DNA from 2 places in the Rothia nasimurium genome. Region 2 is predicted to be linked to the other one. Evidence: predicted binding sites of a transcription regulator. Region 2 holds the regulator's gene; the other holds the start of a gene.
The links. The regulator LexA, encoded in region 2, represses DNA repair genes until DNA is damaged. The targets are predictions, from matches to a motif close to TCGAACANNTGTTCGA.

Region 1: uvrA (excinuclease ABC subunit UvrA) is a predicted target of LexA. The motif match lies at 4,000-4,015, and genes of this name have one in related genera.

What each region holds. Positions count from the first base shown of each region.
Region 1 is NZ_JBHSTW010000035.1:34,959-45,039, reverse strand. Features, by position in the region: gene uvrC (excinuclease ABC subunit UvrC) at 1-227, opposite strand, end outside; gene ACFP6B_RS11235 (lysophospholipid acyltransferase family protein) at 293-979, opposite strand; gene uvrA (excinuclease ABC subunit UvrA) at 1,102-3,975, opposite strand; gene ACFP6B_RS11225 (MBL fold metallo-hydrolase) at 4,138-4,842, shown strand; gene dld (D-lactate dehydrogenase) at 4,887-6,602, shown strand; gene ACFP6B_RS11215 (alpha/beta hydrolase) at 6,778-8,403, shown strand; gene ACFP6B_RS11210 (formate--tetrahydrofolate ligase) at 8,502-10,081, opposite strand, start outside.
Region 2 is NZ_JBHSTW010000011.1:10,490-20,570, reverse strand. Features, by position in the region: gene ACFP6B_RS04775 (class I SAM-dependent methyltransferase) at 1-421, opposite strand, end outside; gene hflX (GTPase HflX) at 509-2,113, shown strand; gene ACFP6B_RS04765 (ATP-dependent DNA helicase) at 2,110-4,146, shown strand; gene lexA (transcriptional repressor LexA) at 4,161-4,877, opposite strand; gene ACFP6B_RS04755 (LysM peptidoglycan-binding domain-containing protein) at 5,096-5,698, shown strand; gene ACFP6B_RS04750 (histidinol-phosphate transaminase) at 5,774-6,883, shown strand; gene hisB (imidazoleglycerol-phosphate dehydratase HisB) at 6,938-7,570, shown strand; gene hisH (imidazole glycerol phosphate synthase subunit HisH) at 7,570-8,250, shown strand; gene ACFP6B_RS04735 (hypothetical protein) at 8,254-8,424, shown strand; gene priA (bifunctional 1-(5-phosphoribosyl)-5-((5-phosphoribosylamino)methylideneamino)imidazole-4-carboxamide isomerase/phosphoribosylanthranilate isomerase PriA) at 8,478-9,209, shown strand; gene ACFP6B_RS04725 (SseB family protein) at 9,209-10,081, shown strand, end outside.

The DNA of each region.
Region 1 (10,081 bases), on a different contig from region 2:
AGCTCGCTGCCCACCACCGTCCACTCCACCGAGGCGGCCGTGTGCACCATAGCGTAGGTTTTAGGGCTCAGGGAATCTACGCGGGCAAAATAGGAGTTCAGGCGGTTGCGCAGATTCTTGGCCTTACCCACGTAGATAATACGCCCCACCTCGTCGCGGAAGCGGTAGACCCCGGGGTTGGTGGGGATTTCGCCGGACGCCGGGCGGTAGGAGGCAGGATCGGCCACGTGTATCAGGTCCTTTGAGCTAGGTCAGGAGCGGCAGGAGCCTCTAGCCCGCGCTGGGTGCTGGGCTAGATTCCCCCGTCGCGTTCTGCTGACGGTGAGACGTTGTATTCGTTTTTGCGGGGCTGGCCAGAGAGCTGGGCGATAGCGTCTATAATCTGGTCGGTGGTCTGGCGGCGCTGCTTGCCGCTCATACGCTCCCCCAGTTTTTCGAAGGTCATGGGCTCCCCCACCCGCACCGTAAACCGGTGAGGGTAGACCATGTTGGAGCCCGGCTTTTGAATCTTATCGGTACCAATCAGGCCGATGGGCACTACGGTGGCCCCGGTCATGTGAGCCAGCCAGGCTACCCCGATTTTTCCCTTATAGAGGTAGCCGTCGCGGGAGCGGGTGCCCTCGGGGTAGATACCGAAGACTTTGCCCTCGTTGAGGCGGTCGAGGGCGGTTTCGAGGGCCTTCATGGACTCTTTTTTGTCGGTGCGATTGACCGGAATAATGTCGATGACCTGGAAGAGGGTCTTCATGGCCTTGCCCTTAAGACCCGGTGAGTTGACGTACTCAGACTTGGCGAGAAAGGCAACCCGGCGGGGCATGAGGGCTGAGATAATCACCGAGTCGAGGAAGGCCAGGTGGTTGGAGGCCACGATGACGGGGCCCTCAGCGGGGAAGTTCTCAAGGCCGGTCACGCGGGCGCGGAAGACGGTACGGAGCAGGGCTTCGACGGTCTTTTGAGTTGCCTTGTATTTGAGGGACATGAGAACTCCTTGGTGCACAGCTGGCGGGGCCTACCGTGGCAGGCACCCCACCCGGGGTATGCTTTTTGAAATTTTAGGGCTGTTTTGACCTATTTAGCATACCCCGGCGGGGTGCTGCTGCCCTAGAGCATCTCAGCTAGGAAGCGGCCGGTGTGGGATTCGGGAACGGTTGCCAGCTGCTCGGGGGTACCGGTTGCCAGCACGGTGCCACCGCCGTCGCCGCCTTCGGGGCCCATGTCGATGAGCCAGTCGGCGCTCTTGATGACGTCCAGGTTGTGCTCGATGGTAATGACGGTGTTGCCCTTATCCACCAGGCCCTGTACCACTCCAAGGAGCTTGCGGATATCTTCAAAGTGCAGACCGGTGGTGGGCTCATCGAGCACATAGATGGAGCGGCCGTTAGAACGCTTTTGCAGTTCGGTAGCCAGCTTGACGCGCTGGGCTTCACCACCGGAGAGGGTGGTCGCGGACTGGCCCAGACGCACGTAGCCGAGGCCCACGTCCACCAGGGTATCGAGGTAGCGCGAGATCTTGGTGAAGGCGGCGAAGAATTCGGCGGCTTCAGAGACCGGCATTTCAAGGACGTCGGCAATGGTCTTGCCCTTGTAGTGCACTTCGAGGGTCTCGCGGTTATAACGCTTGCCCTTGCAGACCTCACAGGGTACGTAGACATCGGGCAGGAAGTTCATCTCAATCTTGAGGGTGCCATCGCCCGAGCAAGCTTCGCAGCGCCCGCCCTTGACGTTGAAGGAGAAACGACCGGGCTGGTAGCCGCGCATCTTGGCTTCGGTGGTTTCTGCAAAGAGCTTGCGGATGTGGTCAAAGACGCCGGTATAGGTCGCCGGGTTTGAACGCGGGGTGCGGCCGATGGGCGACTGGTCCACGTGGATAATCTTGTCGAGGTGCTCCAGGCCGGTAATGGTCTTGTGACGGCCCGGCACCTGCTTGGCCCCGTTGAGCTTATTCGCCAGGGAGGTGTAGAGAATATCGTTGACCAGGGTGGACTTGCCCGAACCGGAGACGCCGGTGACGGCGGTGAGCACACCCAGGGGGAACTCGACATCTACGTTCTTGAGGTTGTTTTCACGAGCCCCAATGACCTTGATGGTGCGCTTGGGGTCAACCGGACGGCGGGTGGCGGGCACCGTGATGGCGCGGCGTCCGGCCATGTAGTCACCGGTCACGGAGTTTTTATTCTCAAGGAGCTCGGCAAAGGTACCCGAGTGCACGATCTGCCCGCCGTGCTCGCCAGCGCCGGGGCCAACGTCCACAATCCAGTCGGCTTCCTTCATAGTATCTTCGTCGTGTTCCACCACGATGAGGGTGTTGCCCATGTCACGCAGCTTGGTGAGGGTTTCAATCAGTCGGCGGTTATCGCGCTGGTGCAGGCCAATGGAGGGCTCGTCCAGCACGTAGAGCACGCCCACCAGGCCGGAGCCAATCTGGGTTGCCAGGCGGATACGCTGGGCTTCGCCGCCCGAGAGGGTACCCGCTGAGCGGGCCAGGTTCAGGTAGTCCAGGCCCACATCGAGTAGGAACTGCAAGCGGGCATCAATTTCTTTGAGCACCAGCTCAGCAATCTTAGCCTCGCGCTCACTCAGGGTCAGCGAGCGCATGAAGGTGAGTGCTTCGCGCATGGGCATGTCGGTGACGTCGGCAATTGACTTGCCGCCGACGGTGACGGCCAGGATGGTGGGGTTGAGGCGGGCGCCGTTGCAGGAGGTGCAGGCGACCTTTCGCATGTACTGTTCGTAGCGGTCTTTTGACCAGTCTGATTCGGTTTCTTCGTACTTGCGTTTGATGTAGGCGCTGGCGCCCTCGAAGCCGGAGGTGTAGCGGCGTTCGCGGCCAAAGCGGTTTTTGTAGGCGACGGTGACCTTGTAGTCCTTGCCGTTCAGGATAGCTTTTTTGACCTTGGCGGGAAGGTCTTTGAAGGGGGTGGCGAGGTCGAAGTCGAGTTCGTCGGCAAGACCGGCGAGCAGGCGCAGCCAGTATTCGCTGGTTGCCTTGCCGGTGGCCCAGGGGGCGACGGCTCCCTCGGCCAGGGAAAGGTCGGGGTTGGGCACGATCAGGTCGGTGTCTACTTCAAGGGTGGAGCCGATACCGTCGCAGGCGGCGCAGGCGCCGAAGGGCGAGTTGAAGGAGAAAGCACGGGGTTCTACCTCGGTGACGGCCAGCGGGTGGCCGTTGGGGCAGGCCAGGTTTTCGCTGAAGGAGCGGGTGCGGCCCGGGGCGTCGGCGTCCTCGTCCACGAAGTCGATGAGCACCTTGCCGTCGGCGAGCCCCAGCGCGGTTTCGACGGAGTCGGTCAGGCGCTGGTGGACGCTCTCCTTGATGGCAATACGGTCAACAACGACCTCGATGGTGTGCTTGTACTGCTTTTCGAGTTTGGGCGGGTCGGTGAGCTGGATGACCTCGCCGTCCACGCGGGCGCGGGCGTAGCCGGCGGTAGAAAGTTCTTTGAAGAGGTCGACGAACTCGCCCTTGCGGGCTGAGACCACGGGGGCGAGCACCTGCAGGCGGGTTTTCTCGGGGTAGTCCATGAGGGTATCAACGATTTGCTGGGGGGACTGCTTAGAGATTTCCTCGCCGCACTCGGGGCAGTGGGGGTGGCCCACACGCGCCCAGAGCAGGCGCATGTAGTCGTAGATTTCGGTGATGGTGCCGACGGTTGAGCGCGGGTTCTTAGAGGTAGATTTCTGGTCGATGGAGACGGCCGGTGAGAGGCCCTCGATGAAGTCGACGTCGGGTTTGTCGACCTGGCCCAGGAACATGCGGGCGTAGGAGGAGAGGGATTCGACGTAGCGGCGCTGGCCCTCGGCGAAGATGGTGTCGAAGGCGAGGGAGGATTTGCCCGACCCGGAGAGGCCGGTGAAGACGACCATGGCGTCGCGGGGGATGTCGAGGTCGACGTTTTTGAGGTTGTTTTCGCGGGCGCCCTGCACACGGATATGGGTGAGGTCGTTGCCGGTGGGTTGTGTGGCTGAGCCTGCCATGAGTCACCTATCTAAGAGATTGTTTCGAAGATATATTCTATAGGGTTTGCGTGGGCGATGAAAGCGTCTACCCCTCCCGGTTTGTACCGCCTCCTGCTCATTCTGGGGTCTTAAAACGGGCAGGGCATGGTACAAAGTGGTGTGAGAGCCTAGAATGGGGCCATGAGTGACCTAGCCAATACCCTAATTTTTGAGTCCGATGCCCTGACCGTGCGGTCCATTGCGGTATCGGAGATGGAAAACAACGTCTACCTGCTGACCCACCGGGCAAGCGGTGGGCAGGTGCTGATTGATGCCGCGGACGATTTTCCCGCCATCAACGCCTTCGCTCAGCAGGCTGCCGCCGCTGACTCCCCCGCTGCCCACGGCCAGGCGGGAGGCGGCGTCCGCGCCCTGGTAACCACCCATTCCCACTGGGATCATATTCGCGCCCTGCCCGAGGCTGTTGAGGCCTGGGACCCGGTAACCTACTGCGGTGCCCCCGATGCTGAGGCTATCGCCGAGCAGGAAGGCGTAGAGGTTGAAGAACGCCTGGTGGGCGGCGAGCGTCTGACCTTAGCCGGTATTGAGCTTGAGGTGATTGCCCTGCGCGGGCATACCCCGGGTTCAATTGCCCTTGCCCTGCGGGTATCTGAGGGGGCGGACGCCGGTAAGCGGGCTCTGCTGTTCACCGGGGATTCACTCTTCCCGGGCGGGGTGGGTAAGACTAACTCTCCCCAGGATTTTGAGCAGCTTTTTGCCGATGTTTCAGAACGTATCTTCGCCCGCTTTGACGATAGCACCCTGGTGCTGCCGGGCCACGGCGACTCCACCACCCTGGGCAGGGAACGCCCCCAGCTGCCTGCGTGGAAGGAGCGGGGCTGGTAGTAGAATCAAAGTGAAAGCACTAACCCTCGACAGAAAGATGTGAGATGACCTCCCCAGCAAACTCAGGAGCCCATCAGCAGGCCCTCGCGGCATTCAAGGACATTGTGGGCTCTGACCATGTGCTCACCGCAGAGCACGCGACCATGCCCTACAGCAAGGGCTACCGCTTCGGCGGCGGCCCCCTGCTTGCCGTCCTCCGCCCCACCACCCTGGTGCAGATGTGGAAGGCGCTCCAGGTCTGCGTCGACCACAACCTCATGGTAATTCCCCAGGCCTCTAACACCGGTCTGACCGGCGGTTCCGGCCCCGGCTTCCAGGACTACGACCGCCCCATCGTGCTCATCTCAACCCACCTCATCAACCAGGTGCACCTGATTAACGACGCCCACGAGGCCATCTCCCTGGCGGGCGCCACCCTCACCCACCTGACCGAAGAACTGGCACCACACGGCCGCGAACCCCACTCGGTGATCGGGTCCACCTCCATCGGTGCCTCGGTCATCGGCGGTATCGCCAATAACTCCGGCGGCAGCCAGATTCGTAAGGGCCCGGCCTTCACACGCGAAGCATCTTACGCCCGCGTCACCGAAGAAGGCAAGGTCGAGCTGGTCAACCACCTGGGCATCTCCCTGGGCGATGACCCCGAGGTCGCCCTCGACCGCCTGCAGCGCGGCGCCTGGTCGGCGGACGATGTCACCCCCGCCCCTGCCGACAGCAGCGAGACCGAGTACGCCGCCCACCTCCGCAAGATGGAGCCGACCCCCGCCCGCTACAACTCCAACCCCGAGTACCTGTTTGAGGCGTCCGGATCCGCTGGCAAAATCATGGTCTTTGCCGTGCGAACCCGCACCTTCCCGCTCGAGAAGAACCCCGCCATGTTCTACATCGGCACCCACAACCCCCGCGAGCTCGAAGAAATCCGCCGCATCTTCCTCGAAGCCGACATGCCCCTGCCCATCTCGGGTGAGTACATGGGCCGTAGTGCCTTCGACCTGGCAGAAAAGTACGGTAAAGACACCTTCGTCTTCCTCAAGTACATGAGCTCTGCCCTGCAAACCCGTATGTTCGCCTTCAAGACCTGGGCCAACGGGTTCTTCGGTAAGGTACCGGGCATCGGCCCCACCTTCGCAGACACCGTCTCCCAGCGTTTCTTCGACCTGGTCCCCAGCCAGCTACCCAAGCGTATGCTGGAGTACCGCGACCGCTTCGAACACCACCTGCTACTCACCGTCAGCGAGGCCCAGAAGCAGGCGACCGAAACCATGCTCAAGGACTTCTTTGCGGCCCCCGAGCACGAGGGTGACTTCTTCATCTGCACGGCGGACGAGGCACAGAGCGCCAACCTTCACCGCTTCGGCGCTGCCAGCGCGGCCACCCGCTACGCCAGCATGAAGCGCAAGGAGCTGGGCGAGCTCATTCCCATCGATGTTGCCCTGCGCCGCGATGACTGGGACTGGCTAGAGGTACTGCCCCCTGAAATTGCTAGCCAGCTGGATGTTACCGCCTACTACGGCCACTTCTTCTGCCACGTCATGCACCAGGACTACGTTACTAAGAAGGGCGTTGACCCCCATAAGCTGCACGACGATATCCAGGAGCTGCTCGAGGCCCGTGGCGCCAAACTGCCGGCTGAGCACAACTATGGGCGTCTCTACCACATGCCCGAGGCTATGGTGGAGCACTTCAAGGAACTGGATCCCACCAACACCTTCAACGCCGGCATCGGTGGCACCTCCCCCAAGAGGAACTGGGCTGAGTAAATTCTCCGTCTAGCGGCGGGGTACCAGGTTCATCCTGACGGCTGATTTCTTAAGACAGGCGTGAGACTACACTGGTTTTTACTGACATATGAAAACCGTTCTCACCTGATTGGTTGGCGGGCCTGCCTTCGGTATAGGGCAGGCTCGCACAACCGGTCACAGAAAGAAGACAACCGTGACCACCCCAATCCCCCGACCGACCGGCCGTCGTGCCACCTACCTGACCACAGCCGTTCTCACCATCAGTGCCCTGGCGCTAGCAGGCTGTAGCCTCAGCATCCCCTCAGCCCAGGAGCCCTCCGATCAGGCGCTTGCTCCTGCCGCCGACCGGGCAAACGGGGCAAGCTGGCAGCGGGAAAACTTTGAGAACTTCTACGACCAGAGCATCACCTGGGGTGAGTGCACTGCCGAGCACAGCGGCTTCTCACCCGAGAACGAAGAAATCTTGAAGGAAACCGGCTTTGACTATGCCAACTACGAGTGCGGAACCGTTACAGCTCCGCTGAACTGGGGCGACCCAGAGGACAACCGCACCGTCGAGCTGGCCGTCAGCCGCACTGTATCAACCGGGGGTAAGGAGCAGATACCCCTCTTTACCAACCCCGGCGGTCCCGGAATCGGCGGAATTCAGCACGCTATGTCACTGGCCACCGACCCGTCCTTTATCCCCGTCCTGGAAAGTCACCAGCTCTGGGGATTTGACCCCCGCGGGATCGGGGCCTCCTCCCCCGTTATCTGCGAGTCTGAGTCTGAGGTGGCTGCCGTGCAGCTCGCCGAGTGCGCTGCCAGCTCAGAGGTTGCCAACTACATGGGCACCTCCCAGGTAGCCCGAGACATGGAACTTCTGCGTTCCTTGGCCGGAGGCGAGCGCCTGGATTACCTGGGCTACTCCTACGGCACCATGCTGGGGGCAACCTACGCTACTCTCTTCCCCGAGAAGGCAGGACGCATGGTGCTCGACTCGGCTGAAAACGCCCAGTGGGGAGCTCTCACCCACAACTTCGACCAGATGGTGGCCGTATCCAAAGCTGTGGGCGCTCTAGCAGATCGTTGCTCTGAGCTCACCACCTCAGAGGGACAAGCTGTGACCTGCCCCTTCACCAGCGAGCGCCAGATGCTGGACTATCAAAAATCCCTGACAGATAAGCCCCTGGTGGCCAGTGACGGCACCGAGATTACCGGTTCTGAGCTGCGGGACTACCTGACCAGCCAGCTCTACGGGCCGGATATGATGCAGGGAGACGGCCTGGACCTGCTGGGTAAGGCTAAGGCTGGGGACAAGGAGGCTATTGATTCTCTGGCTGAAATGATTGCTTCCAATAGCGCTGAGATTGATACAGCGGGTCAGCTGGTGGTCTGCCCTTCTAAGCCCAAGACCCCCGATGTGGAGGCCCTGCTCGCCCACATGAAGGAGGTGGGCGTACCCGAGTTTATCGGTGGCCCTGAGATTACCGATGATGTGCTGGCTGAGTTTACCGAGTTTGATTGCCCGGTTCTGCCTGCGACCGGCACCGATATTACGACCTCATTTGATGCGTCCAAGGTATCAACCGACCTGCTGGTCATTGGTATTACCGGGGACCATGCCACTCCCTACCAGCACGGTCAGGAGCTGGCCCGTCAGCTGGGTAAGGCTTCCTTTGTAACGCTTGAAGGAGCTGGTCACGGGGCGTCCTTCTCGGGTCGCTCTACCTGCGTCGATGAGCTAGCAACCGCCTACCTGGTGGAGGGCACCGTGCCCAAGGACGGGACGGTGTGCCAGCCGGACGCCCCGGGTGAGGACGCCCCCGAACAGCAGTAACCTCGCCCTTAAGGGACTAGGTACCATCTAAATCAGAAAAACCCACCAGTCAGGTGGGTTTTTCTGATTTAAATGGTACCTACCTGTTTAAAAACGGTTTAGAAGAGGCCGACCATGGTGCCGTTCTCGTCAAAGCCAATTCGCTCGGCAGCCGGGGACTTGGCCAAGCCAGGCATGGTCCGCATGGTACCGCAGATGGCGTACATATAACCGGCACCGGCGGCCAGGCGCACCTCGCGCACGGGCAGGGTCCAACCGGTCGGAGCACCCTTCAGCGAGGCGTCAGCCGAGATGGACAGGTGGGTCTTGGCGATGACAACCGGCAGCTTGCCGTAGCCCAGCTCCTCGTAGCGGGCCAGCTGCTTGGCCGCAGCCGGGGCGACCTCAATGCCGTCCGCCCCGTAGACCTTGGTGGCAACCTTCTCGATCTTGGTGGTCAGGCTGTCTTCGTCCTCGTAGGTGTAGGTCAGCTCGCTCACGTCATCGCAGGCTGCGGCGACGGCGTCCGCCAGCTCGGTCACGCCCTTACCGCCCTCGGCAACGCCGCGGTGAATCGCCACGCGAGCGCCAGCCTCCTCGGCAATGCGGCGGATCGTCTCGTGTTCTGACTCGAAATCGGTGGGGAAGGCGTTGATAGCAACCACCGGCTGCACACCGAAGGAGCGCACAATCTCGATGTGCTTGAGCAGGTTAGCGGCGCCTGCCTCGACGTCCTCGGTGTTCTCTGCCAGCAGGCCCTCGGGCAGGGGCTTGCCGGGCACAATCTTGTAGCGGCCCGAGTGGGACTTGAGGGAGCGGACGGTAACCACCAGGACGGCGGCGTCCGGCTTGAGACCGGAGACGCGGCACTTGACGTTGAAGAAGCGCTCCGCACCCATGTCTGCACCGAAGCCGGCCTCGGTAATCACATAGTCGGCGTGCTCAAGACCAACGTAGTCAGCGACAACCGAAGAGTTACCGGTGGCAATATTTCCGAAGGGGCCTGCGTGAATCAGGGCGGGGGTCTTCTCGAGGGTCTGGAGCAGGTTGGGGTTGATAGCGTCAGCCAGGATGACGGCCATAGCACCGTCGGCCTTGAGGTCGGCTGCGGTGACGGGGTCACCGTCCACGTTGAGGCCAATCACGATCTTGGCCAGGCGCTCCTGCAGGTCGGCGAAGCTGGTGGAAAGCGAGAGAATCACCATGATTTCGCTGGCTGAGGTGATATCGAAGCCGGTTTCACGGGGCACGCCGTCCATGCGCTCGCCCAGGCCAACCACGATGTTGCGCAGGGCCCGGTCGTTCATATCAATGACGCGGCGCCAGGTGATGGCACGGGTATCGATCCGCAGTTCGTTGCCGTGATGCAGGTGGTTGTCAATCATGGCAGCAAGCAGGTTGTGGGCCGCCGTGACCGCATGGAAGTCGCCGGTCAGGTGCAGGTTAAGTTTCTCCATGGGGACGATCTGGGAGTAGCCGCCGCCCGCTGCACCGCCCTTAATACCAAAGGTGGGCCCCATGGAGGGCTGACGCAGGGTCAGCATGGCCTTTCGGCCGGTAGCTGCCATACCCTGGGCCAGAGAGACCGAGGTAGCGGTCTTGCCTTCACCCAGCGGGGTAGGAGTTACTGCGGTAACTACGATGTACTTAGACCCGCGAGCCAAGGCTTTTTCTGCGGTGGTATCGTCGGTCAGCTGCA
Region 2 (10,081 bases):
GTAGAACGTCCTTGCCCACGCGAATGGGCGGGTTAGACCAGATGGTATCGAAGGTCAGCGACTCATCGAGGGCATCGGGGGCAGCTACCGTCACGTTGGTGAGACCCAGGCGCTCAGCGTTCATCTCGGTGAGCCGGGCAGAACGGGAGTTCACCTCGACCCCGTAGACCTCAGCATCAGGCGCTGCCATCGCCAGGGTCAGGGTAATCGGGCCCCACCCGCACCCGATATCGAGCATGCGCGCCCCCTGCGGGGCGGGGGCCTCATCGAGGAGAATACGGGTTCCCTTATCAACCCCACCCGGGCTAAAGATGCCGGAAGCGGTCAGAACCTGCACCCGGCGTCCGCCCAGCTCAACAGTCACAGGCTGGGGCGAAAAATCGCCGGTGGGGTTTTCAGAAAAATAGTGCGCGCTACTCATAGACGTTCATTCTACGCTAAGCCCCTGCCCTTACCGCCCCGGAAAAGCTAGAATAGAAGGACGCCTCAACCCACCTCGAAAGGTACTATGACCGAGACTTCAACCCCCAGCAATGACCCCAAACTTCCCTCAGATGAACAGCTGAGACGTACAGTAGACCGCGTGCTGGGGCGGGCACAGGGCAACGGTAGTGTGCTCGATGAGAGGGCCCGCGAACTCTCAGATAACCAGCGTGAACATTCCGAATACGACGGCGACCAGGTAGATCTCGAAGAGCGCCGGGCGCTGCGCCGTGTAGCCGGTCTATCAACCGAGCTTGATGACGTTACCGAGGTCGAATACCGCCAGCTGCGCCTAGAGCGCGTTGTGTTGGCAGGCGTCTGGTCAGAGGGCACTCTGGAAGAAGCCGAGAATTCCCTGCGTGAGCTAGCGGCGCTGGCTGAGACTGCCGGTTCTGAGGTTCTGGACGGTCTGGTGCAGCGTCGTCTGAAGCCCGACCCTGGCACCTACCTGGGCTCCGGCAAGGTGCTGGAACTCAAAGACATTGTTGAGGCATCCGGCGCCGATACCGTGATCGTGGACGCTGAACTGGCCCCCTCCCAGCGCCGAGCTATTGAAGATATCGTCAAGGTCAAGGTCATTGACCGAACCGCCCTGATTCTTGATATCTTCGCCCAGCATGCTAAGTCGCGTGAAGGTAAGGCCCAGGTTGAGCTGGCCCAGCTCGAATATATGCTGCCGCGTCTGCGCGGTTGGGGTGCCTCTCTGTCCCGTCAGGCCGGTGGCCGTGCCGCCGGTGGCGAAGGTATCGGTTCCCGCGGCCCCGGTGAAACCAAAATCGAAATGGACCGCCGCCGCCTGCGCGCCCGCATGGCCAAGCTCAAGCGAGAGATCGCGGCCATGGCTCCTGCCCGCGAAACCAAGCGCCTGAACCGCAAGCGTAACCGGGTGCCGTCCGTAGCTATTGCCGGTTACACCAACGCCGGTAAGTCCTCCCTGCTCAACCGCCTCACCGACGCCGGCGTGCTGGTCGAGAACGCCCTCTTTGCGACCCTCGACCCCACCGTGCGTAAGGCTCAGACTCCGGACGGCGTGGGCTACACCCTGTCTGACACCGTCGGCTTCGTGCGTGCCCTGCCCACCCAGCTGGTGGAGGCCTTCCGCTCTACCCTCGAAGAGGTGGCGGACGCCGACGTCATCGTGCACGTCGTGGACGTCTCCCACCCCGACCCCGAGGGGCAGATTCACTCCGTCCGCCAGGTGATTACCGAGGTCGACGCCCAAAATATCCCCGAAATTATCGTGCTTAACAAGGCAGATGCGGCCGACCCCTTCGTCATTGAGCGCCTGCGGCAGAAGGAACCCAACCACGTTGTGGTCTCAGCCCGCACCGGTGAAGGTATCGAGGAGCTACAGCAGAAGATTGCGGACACCATTCCCCGCCCCTCGATTGAGCTCAACCTGCTGGTACCCTTCTCCGCAGGTGGCGTGGTGTCCCGTCTGCACGAGTGGGACGCCGAGATCCTGCGTACTGCCTTTGTGCAAGATGGTACCTATGTGCAGGCCCTGGTCCGCGAAGAAGTAGCCTCTGACCTCGCTGAGTACGTGCTCGAAGAAGACCTTCTTGAGGTACTGCAACCTGAAATCGACGAAGCTATCGCCTCAGGGGCGGTAGAAACCCAGCGCGCATGAACGACCACGTCACCGCACCCACCGGGCAGGAGCTAGAGACCCTGCCCGGAGCCAAGCCCGTCCTACAGCTCCTCGACACCGTCGTGGAGCGCTCCGGCGGCCAGAAGCGCGACGGCCAGCGCACCATGGCAGCCCACGTAGCCCGCGCCCTCGACACCGAAAAACACCTGCTGGTGCAGGCTGGCACCGGCACCGGTAAGTCCCTGGGCTACCTGGTACCCGCCATTCACGCTGCCCAAACAGCAGAAAAACCTATCGTGGTGGCTACCGCAACCCTGGCCCTGCAATCGCAGATTGTTAACCGCGATATTCCGCGCCTGCTGGAATCCCTGGGCGATGAACCCGAGCACGAAACCGACGTCGCTATCCTCAAGGGCCGCAATAACTATGTCTGCCTGCACAAGCTTGAAGGCGGCTACCCCGAGGACGACGGCGATGCCCTCTTCGATATGGACGCCGCTACCGGCTCCACCGGTCCAGCCGGAAAACTGGGGGAGGAAGTTGTGCGCCTTCGCGAATGGGCACAGACCACCGACACCGGTGACCGCGACGAGCTGCTGCCAGGCGTGAGCGATAAGGCATGGCGGCAGGTAGCCGTCACCGCCTCAGAATGCCTGGGCAAAAAATGCCCCCTGGTCGAAGAATGTTTCAGCGAGACGGCCCGAACCAGGGCTGCTGAATCAGATATCGTCATTACCAACCACGCCCTTCTCGCTATCAACGCCTTTGAGGGTGCTGCGGTGCTACCCGACCACGATATCGCCATCATCGACGAGGCCCACGAACTGGCTGACCGCGTCACTGGCGCCGTCACCGGGGCACTCTCTCCTGCTGCTATTATCAAGGTTGCCCGCAGTCTTAAACGGCACACGGATGCCGACCACAAGGCACTAGAACAGGCAGCGCTCGCCCTTGACGACTCTCTCAACGGGGTACCCGCTGAGATGATGCCCAAGGGCTTGCCCGACCGGGTTGCCGCTGCCATGGAACGCGTGCGCGATGCGGCGCGTCAGGCCCTCACCGATACGAAGAGCGGGGACAAGGACGGCGACGCCGGTCGCCAGATGGCGCGTGCTGCCCTGACCGAGGTACACGAAACCTCAGAGAAGATGTTGACCGCTGACCCGCTTTATCAGGTCATCTGGGTTTCTCGTACCGGCTCTTGGGAGCCCGGTAGGGGGTATGTGGCGGCAGCTGACGATGACCCCGCCACCCTGAATATTGCACCTATCTCAGTTGCTGGTTACCTGCGAGAGGGGCTTTTCGAAAACCGCACCGTGGTGCTGACGTCTGCGACGCTGACGGTGGGAGAAAGCTTTGATGCTGCCGCTGGTGCCCTGGGGCTGATGGGTAAGGACGCTCCGCGCTGGGACGGTATCGACGTGGGCTCACCCTTTAACTACCCCAAGCAGGGCGTGCTGTATCTAGCCTCTGACCTGCCTAAACCTGGGCGGGGAGTTTCGGTAGAGCAGCTGGACCGTATCGTTGAGCTTGTGACTGCCTCGGGTGGCGGCGCGCTGGGGCTCTTTTCCTCTAAGCGCGGGGCCGAGCTGGCTGCCGAGTACGTGCGGGAGCGCACCGACCTGAACATTCTTCTGCAGGGGGAGTCGTCTCTGCGTGCTCTGGTGCAGGAGTTCACCGAGGACACTGATTCCTGCCTTTTCGGCACCATGAGTCTCTGGCAGGGTGTGGACGTTCCTGGCGACTCCTGCCGCCTGGTCATGATGGACCGTATTCCCTTCCCCCGCCCCGACGATCCGCTGTCACAGGCGCGTACCCGGGCGGTAGCAGCTGCTGGCGGTAACGGCTTTATGGCTGTGTCTGCCTACCACGCAGCGGTACGCATGGCCCAGGGCGCCGGCCGCCTGGTGCGGTCGGTCGGTGACAGGGGAGTTGTGGCCGTCCTTGACTCCCGCATCGCGACTCAGCGCTACGGTTCCTACCTGGTGAAATCCCTTCCACCCTTCTGGACAACAACCCGCAAGGACGTTGTACTAGGAGCGCTCGAGCGTCTTAGGCAGTCAATCGACTAGTGAGAGGCTAAGTCTTAGAGACTGCGCAGTACGGAGACGACCTTACCCATGATGGTGGCTTTATCGCCCAGGATGGGCTCGTACTGGGTGTTCTGGGGCAGTAACCAGGTGTGACCATCGCGCTGGCGGAAGGTTTTCACGGTGGCCTCGTCGTCGAGCAGGGCCGCGACGATGTCACCGTTCTGGGCGGTGTTCTGGGCGCGCACTACGACCCAGTCGCCATCGCAGATTGCAGCATCGACCATGGAGTCCCCCTTGACGCGCAGCATAAAGAGGTCGCCCTGACCTACGAGCTGGCGGGGGAGCGTCATGACGTCTTCAATTGCCTGCTCAGCGGCAATGGGTGAGCCCGCAGCAATACGTCCCACCAGGGGAACGGTAGCGAGGTTATCGTCGGTCTGCGCGAAGGTAGGCACAATCGGCAGCGTGATGACGCTGGTTTCAGGCTTTACTTCTTCGGGGGAGGTCTCGCCGGTGAGAACCTCAATGGCGCGAGGACGCTTGGGGTCGCGCCTAATATAGCCCATCTCTTCGAGGCGAGAGAGCTGATGGGTAACAGATGAGAGCGAAGCGAGACCAACGAGGTCACCGATTTCACGCATAGACGGCGGGTAGCCGTGCTCATCAATAGCGCTTGAAATGGCGCTCAAAATTTTTTTCTGGCGGGCAGTGAGGGGGCGAGAGCCCTTGTGGGGCGGGCTTGCCGGAGTCTGCGGAGTTCGTTCGCTCACGGTATCTCGTCTCTGTTGGTTCTTAAAATGTCAGCCACCCGGTGTTCACTATCAAGTGGTCTTCTAAGACTATGTCAAGCAAACAGGTTATTCAAACATTTGTTCTAATTTTTCTCGACTATGTTCGATTTTTCTGATAGAACATAGATACGAAGAAATCTTAGAACAAAGATTCGACTTTTGGTTGAATGTTTGAGCGTGAATCAGGAGAAAGACTTATGAGCACCATCGCCTTGCCCGAGTTTATGGCTCGTACTTCTTTGAAGAAGCCCCTTGATCAGGCTGCTACTTTTACCGTCCGTCAGCACCCGCAGGTGCCCGCATCGGCCGGGGCACTGCGGCAACCCCAGTACCGCATTCGTTTTGCGGCACCTGTGTCTGCGCGTCCCGCACCTGTAGCTCCCTTGCGGAATCTGCCTTCCCACCCTGCTGCTTCTACCCCGGCTCAGCGGCCTAGCGCGGTAGTAGAACCGTCTCAGAAAGCGAAGACGGGGCGCGGGAAAATCCGTTTGACCCGCCGGGGGCGCCTGGTTTTTAGGGGCCTGCCTCTACTCACCCTCGTGGCTCTTGTGGTTCTCGGTGCCCTGACTTTCCTTGCACCCGGCGAAGCTAAGAGTGCCACTGTCGAACCTGTTGTTCCGGTTAGCCAAACGGTCACCGTTGTGCACGGCGATACTCTCTGGACCATCGCAGCAGATGTGGCACCCGGTGAAGATAATCGCGATGTCATCAATCGCATCATGCAGATTAACGACCTCACCAGCGCACAGCTGGTTCCCGGTCAGGTTCTTGAGGTGCCTGTCTACACTCAGTCGCAGTAAGAAAAAGAGCGGTACCCTATGCCAGACTGCGAAACAAGAATGCAGCGTACGGGGCTAGGTCGCTACACTAGGGGAGTGACCGAAACTACCACAGCACTCGAAGCCCTGCCCCTGCGCGAAGATTTGCGGGGCCGTTCACCCTACGGCGCACCCATGATTGATGTTCCGGTAACCCTCAACGTTAACGAGAACACCCACCCCATGCCGCAAGAAGTCATCGATGCCATCACGCGCGATGTAGCAGAGGCTGCCGTAACCCTGAATCGCTACCCCGACCGCGAGTTCGATACCCTCAGAGCAGAACTGGCAGACTACCTGGGGCACGGTCTGACCCCCGAAAACATCTGGGCAGCTAACGGCTCCAATGAGATTCTCCAGCAACTTATGCAGGTCTTTGGCGGCCCCGGGCGCTCGGTCATGAGCTTCGTGCCCACCTACTCTATGTACCCCCTGCTGGCAGACGGCACCAATACCGCTTTCATTGCGGGTACCCGCGCAGCCGACTACTCCCTCACCGCGGCCTCAGCAGTTGAACAGATTGAAGAGCACAAGCCTTCTATCGTTATTCTCTGCTCACCCAATAACCCCACCGGTACCGGCCTGGGGCTAGACGTTATCGAAGCGGTCTACGATGCGGTGGCAGCCTACAACGGTATCGTCGTGATCGATGAGGCCTACGCAGAGTTTGCCCAAGACCGCACCCAGAATGCTCTCACCCTACTTCCCGGACGCCCCAACCTGGTTGTTTCCCGCACCATGAGCAAGGCCTTCGCACTTGCAGGTGCCCGCCTGGGCTACTTCGCAGCAGATCCCGCTGTTGCCGATGCCGTCCGCCTGGTTCGCCTGCCCTACCACCTTTCAGCCGTCACCCAGGCAACCGCGATTGCAGCCCTGCGCCACCGCACCCAGCTGCTGGCTAACGTCGACGACATCCGCGCCCAGCGCGACCGCATCGTGGAGCACCTCACCGGCCTGGGACTAGAACCGGCTGTATCGGATTCCAACTTTGTGTTCTTCGGCGGGCTCAAGGACGAAAAAGCTGCCTGGAACTACCTGCTAGAACGCGGCGTCCTGGTGCGCGATAACGGAATCCCCGGCTACCTGCGCGTCACCGCCGGAACCGAATCCGAGACCAGCGCCTTCTTAGACCACCTCACTGACTACGTGCAGACTTTCGAGCGCTAAGCGCAGCGCGTAGCCCCATCAACATCGGCAGACACCTTAGAAAAAGAGACAGACATGGCAGTACCTACTGAATCATCCACAGGCATCGGCCCCCGTATTGCAAAGATGGAGCGGGCAACCAGTGAGTCGTCCGTCAGCGTCGAAATTAACCTCGACGGCACCGGCGTATCAGACATCGACACCGCTGTGCCCTTCTACGATCACATGCTCACCGCTTTGTCTAAGCACTCCCTGATTGATATGACCATCAAGTGCTCTGGCGATACCCACATCGATGTGCACCACACTGTTGAAGATACCGGCATCGTGCTGGGCGAGGTGCTCCGCCAGGCACTGGGCGATAAGGCAGGCATCCGCCGCTTCGGTACTGCCACCGTACCCCTCGATGAAGCTCTGGCCTCTGCCGTGGTCGATATTTCTGGCCGCCCCTACCTGGTCCACACCGGTGAGCCCGAAGGCTTCGAATACCACCTCATCGGTGGGCACTTCACCGGGTCAATGGTGCGCCACGTCTTTGAAGCTTTCGCCTATCACGCCGGTATCTGCCTGCACATCACCCTGCTGGACGGGCGCGACCCCCACCATATCGCTGAAGCCCAGTTCAAGGCTCTCGCCCGCGCCCTGCGTCAGGCAGTAGAGCCCGACCCCCGCCACGCCGGTATCCCCTCCACCAAGGGAGCTCTCTAATGAGCGAGACTCTACAGCAGAAGCCGACCGTCACCGTCCTTGACTACGGGGCAGGGAACGTGCGCTCAGCCGTCCGCGCCCTTGAAGAAGCCGGGGCCCGCGTGGTGCTGTCCCGCAAGGAGTCAGACATTCTGGGTGCAGACGGCCTGGTCGTGCCCGGTGTTGGCGCTTTCAAGGCCGTGATGGACGGGCTCAAAGAGGCGGACGCTATCCGCATGATTGGCAGGCGCGTTGCGGGCGGACGCCCCGTACTCGGCATCTGCGTGGGCCTACAGGTCATGTTCGAAAAAGGCGTTGAGCACGGAGTTGAAGCCGACGGCCTGGGCGAGTGGCCCGGCACCGTCGAAAAGCTCAAAGCCGAGGTCGTGCCCCACATGGGATGGAATACCGTCCGCGCACCTGAAGGGTCCACGCTCTTTGCCGGTATCGAGAACGAACGCTTCTACTTTGTGCACTCCTACGGGGTGCAAGAATGGACCTTCGACCAGAACAACGAAGCCATGCTGCCGCCGCAGGTCACCTGGGCTAACCACGGCGGCGACTTCATCGCGGCGGTCGAAAACGGGCCCCTAGCTGCCACCCAATTCCACCCCGAAAAGTCGGGTGAGGCCGGCATCCGCCTGCTCAAGAACTGGATCAGTTCCCTGCCCGTAACCGGGCGTCTAGACGGGGTGAAGTAGGGTATGTCAGCTACAACGTCCGGGCTGCTGCTCATGACCGTAGGCATGATGTTCATCGGCGGAGCCTACTCCTTCTACAAGCAAAAAATTACCTGGGTGGCCCAGCTTGTACTGCTGCTGGTGGGCCTAGCCTTTGCCGGGTACGGCCTGTACGTCGTGATGAACTACAGCTAGCTCGCTATCCCATAGACCTAGATTTTTACCGTCCTACTCCCAAGGAGAGAACAATGACTGATCGTCTCGAACTGCTGCCCGCGGTCGACGTAGCCAACGGCCAGGCCGTGCGCCTGGTACAGGGCGAAGCCGGATCGGAAACCAACTACGGTTCCCCCGTCGAAGCTGCCCTAGAGTGGCAGAACGCCGGTGCTGAGTGGCTGCACCTGGTCGACCTCGACGCTGCCTTTGGCCGCGGCGACAACATTGAGATTCTGACCGAGGTAGCTCAGGAACTTTCCATCAAGATTGAGATGTCGGGCGGCATCCGCGACGACGAATCTCTGGAACGGGCCCTGTCGCTCAACCCCGCCCGCATCAACCTGGGCACCGCTGCCCTCGAAAACCCCGAGTGGACCCGCAAGGTCATCGCCGAGCACGGCGATGTTATCGCAGTTGGGCTGGACGTCCGCGGGGACGTACTGGCCGCCCGCGGCTGGACCAAAGAAGGCGGCAACCTTTGGGAGGTTCTCGACCGCCTGAACGATGACGGCTGCGCCCGCTACGTCGTCACCGACGTCACCAAGGACGGCACCCTGCAGGGCCCCAACCTGGAACTTCTGCGCAAGGTCGCTGAGCGCACCGACAAGCCGGTGGTCGCCTCCGGCGGTATCGCAACTCTGGACGACATCGCAGCCCTGCGCACCATGGTGCCCCATGGAGTTGAGGGCGCTATCACCGGCAAAGCCCTCTACGCCGGTAAGTTTACCCTCGCCCAGGCACTCGACGTCGCAGGTCGCCCCTAGTGACAGACTTTTCAGAACGCGTGCACCGCGCCCACACCCACGGGCACGGCAACCCCGGAGACCCCAGCGCACCCCGCCGGGAACTCCCCGCACATATTGCTGCCCAGCTGGCGTCCGCCGGCCAAAAAACCGATACCGGCGGGCAGCCCTGGGAAGGACGCAACCTGGGGGAAGGCACCAGCCACACCCACAAGTTCCCCGGCGACGACGGCAGAACCGACCCCGCCCTGCAAAAAGTTCTCGATGCTTTTGCCGCGGGCGAAGTCGATGAAGTCGCCGTGGTCGATGCCCTGCGCTCCGTGCGTATCTTTGCCCCGGTCGTAGCCCAGCTATCTCAAGCAGAAATCACCGAGCACGGCCTGGTATCAGACAAAGAATCGGATATGGCGCTGGTGAGTATCCAGGCTCCGGACGGACGCCGCGCCCTCCCCGTATTCACTAATGTAGACGCCCTCACCGCCTGGCACGACCTAGCCCGCCCGGTTGCCGCAGACATGCGGAAAACCGCCCTATCAGCCGTTGAAGACGAGAACCAGCTGATTGTGGTAAACCCCGGCGCCGACCTTACCTTCGTCGTGCGCCGCCCCGCTTTCTGGGCAATCGCCAAGGGAGAAGAATGGATGCCCTCCTACCGCAACCCCCGGGTCGCCGAAGAGCTCAGCAACATTGCAGCGCCCCTGTCTGCTGTGGTTGCGGTTGAAGCAGGCCCCGGCACCGGTGTGTACTCGCAGACCGCGAGCGGACGCGTACTGGCAGGTGGTGGGCACGGGCCAGAGCTGAAAATCATGCTCAAACTCCGCCCCGGCCTCACCCAGGAACAGGTCAACCAGACCGTGCAGACCTTCCAGCAGGGGCTCGCCCTCAACCAGGTC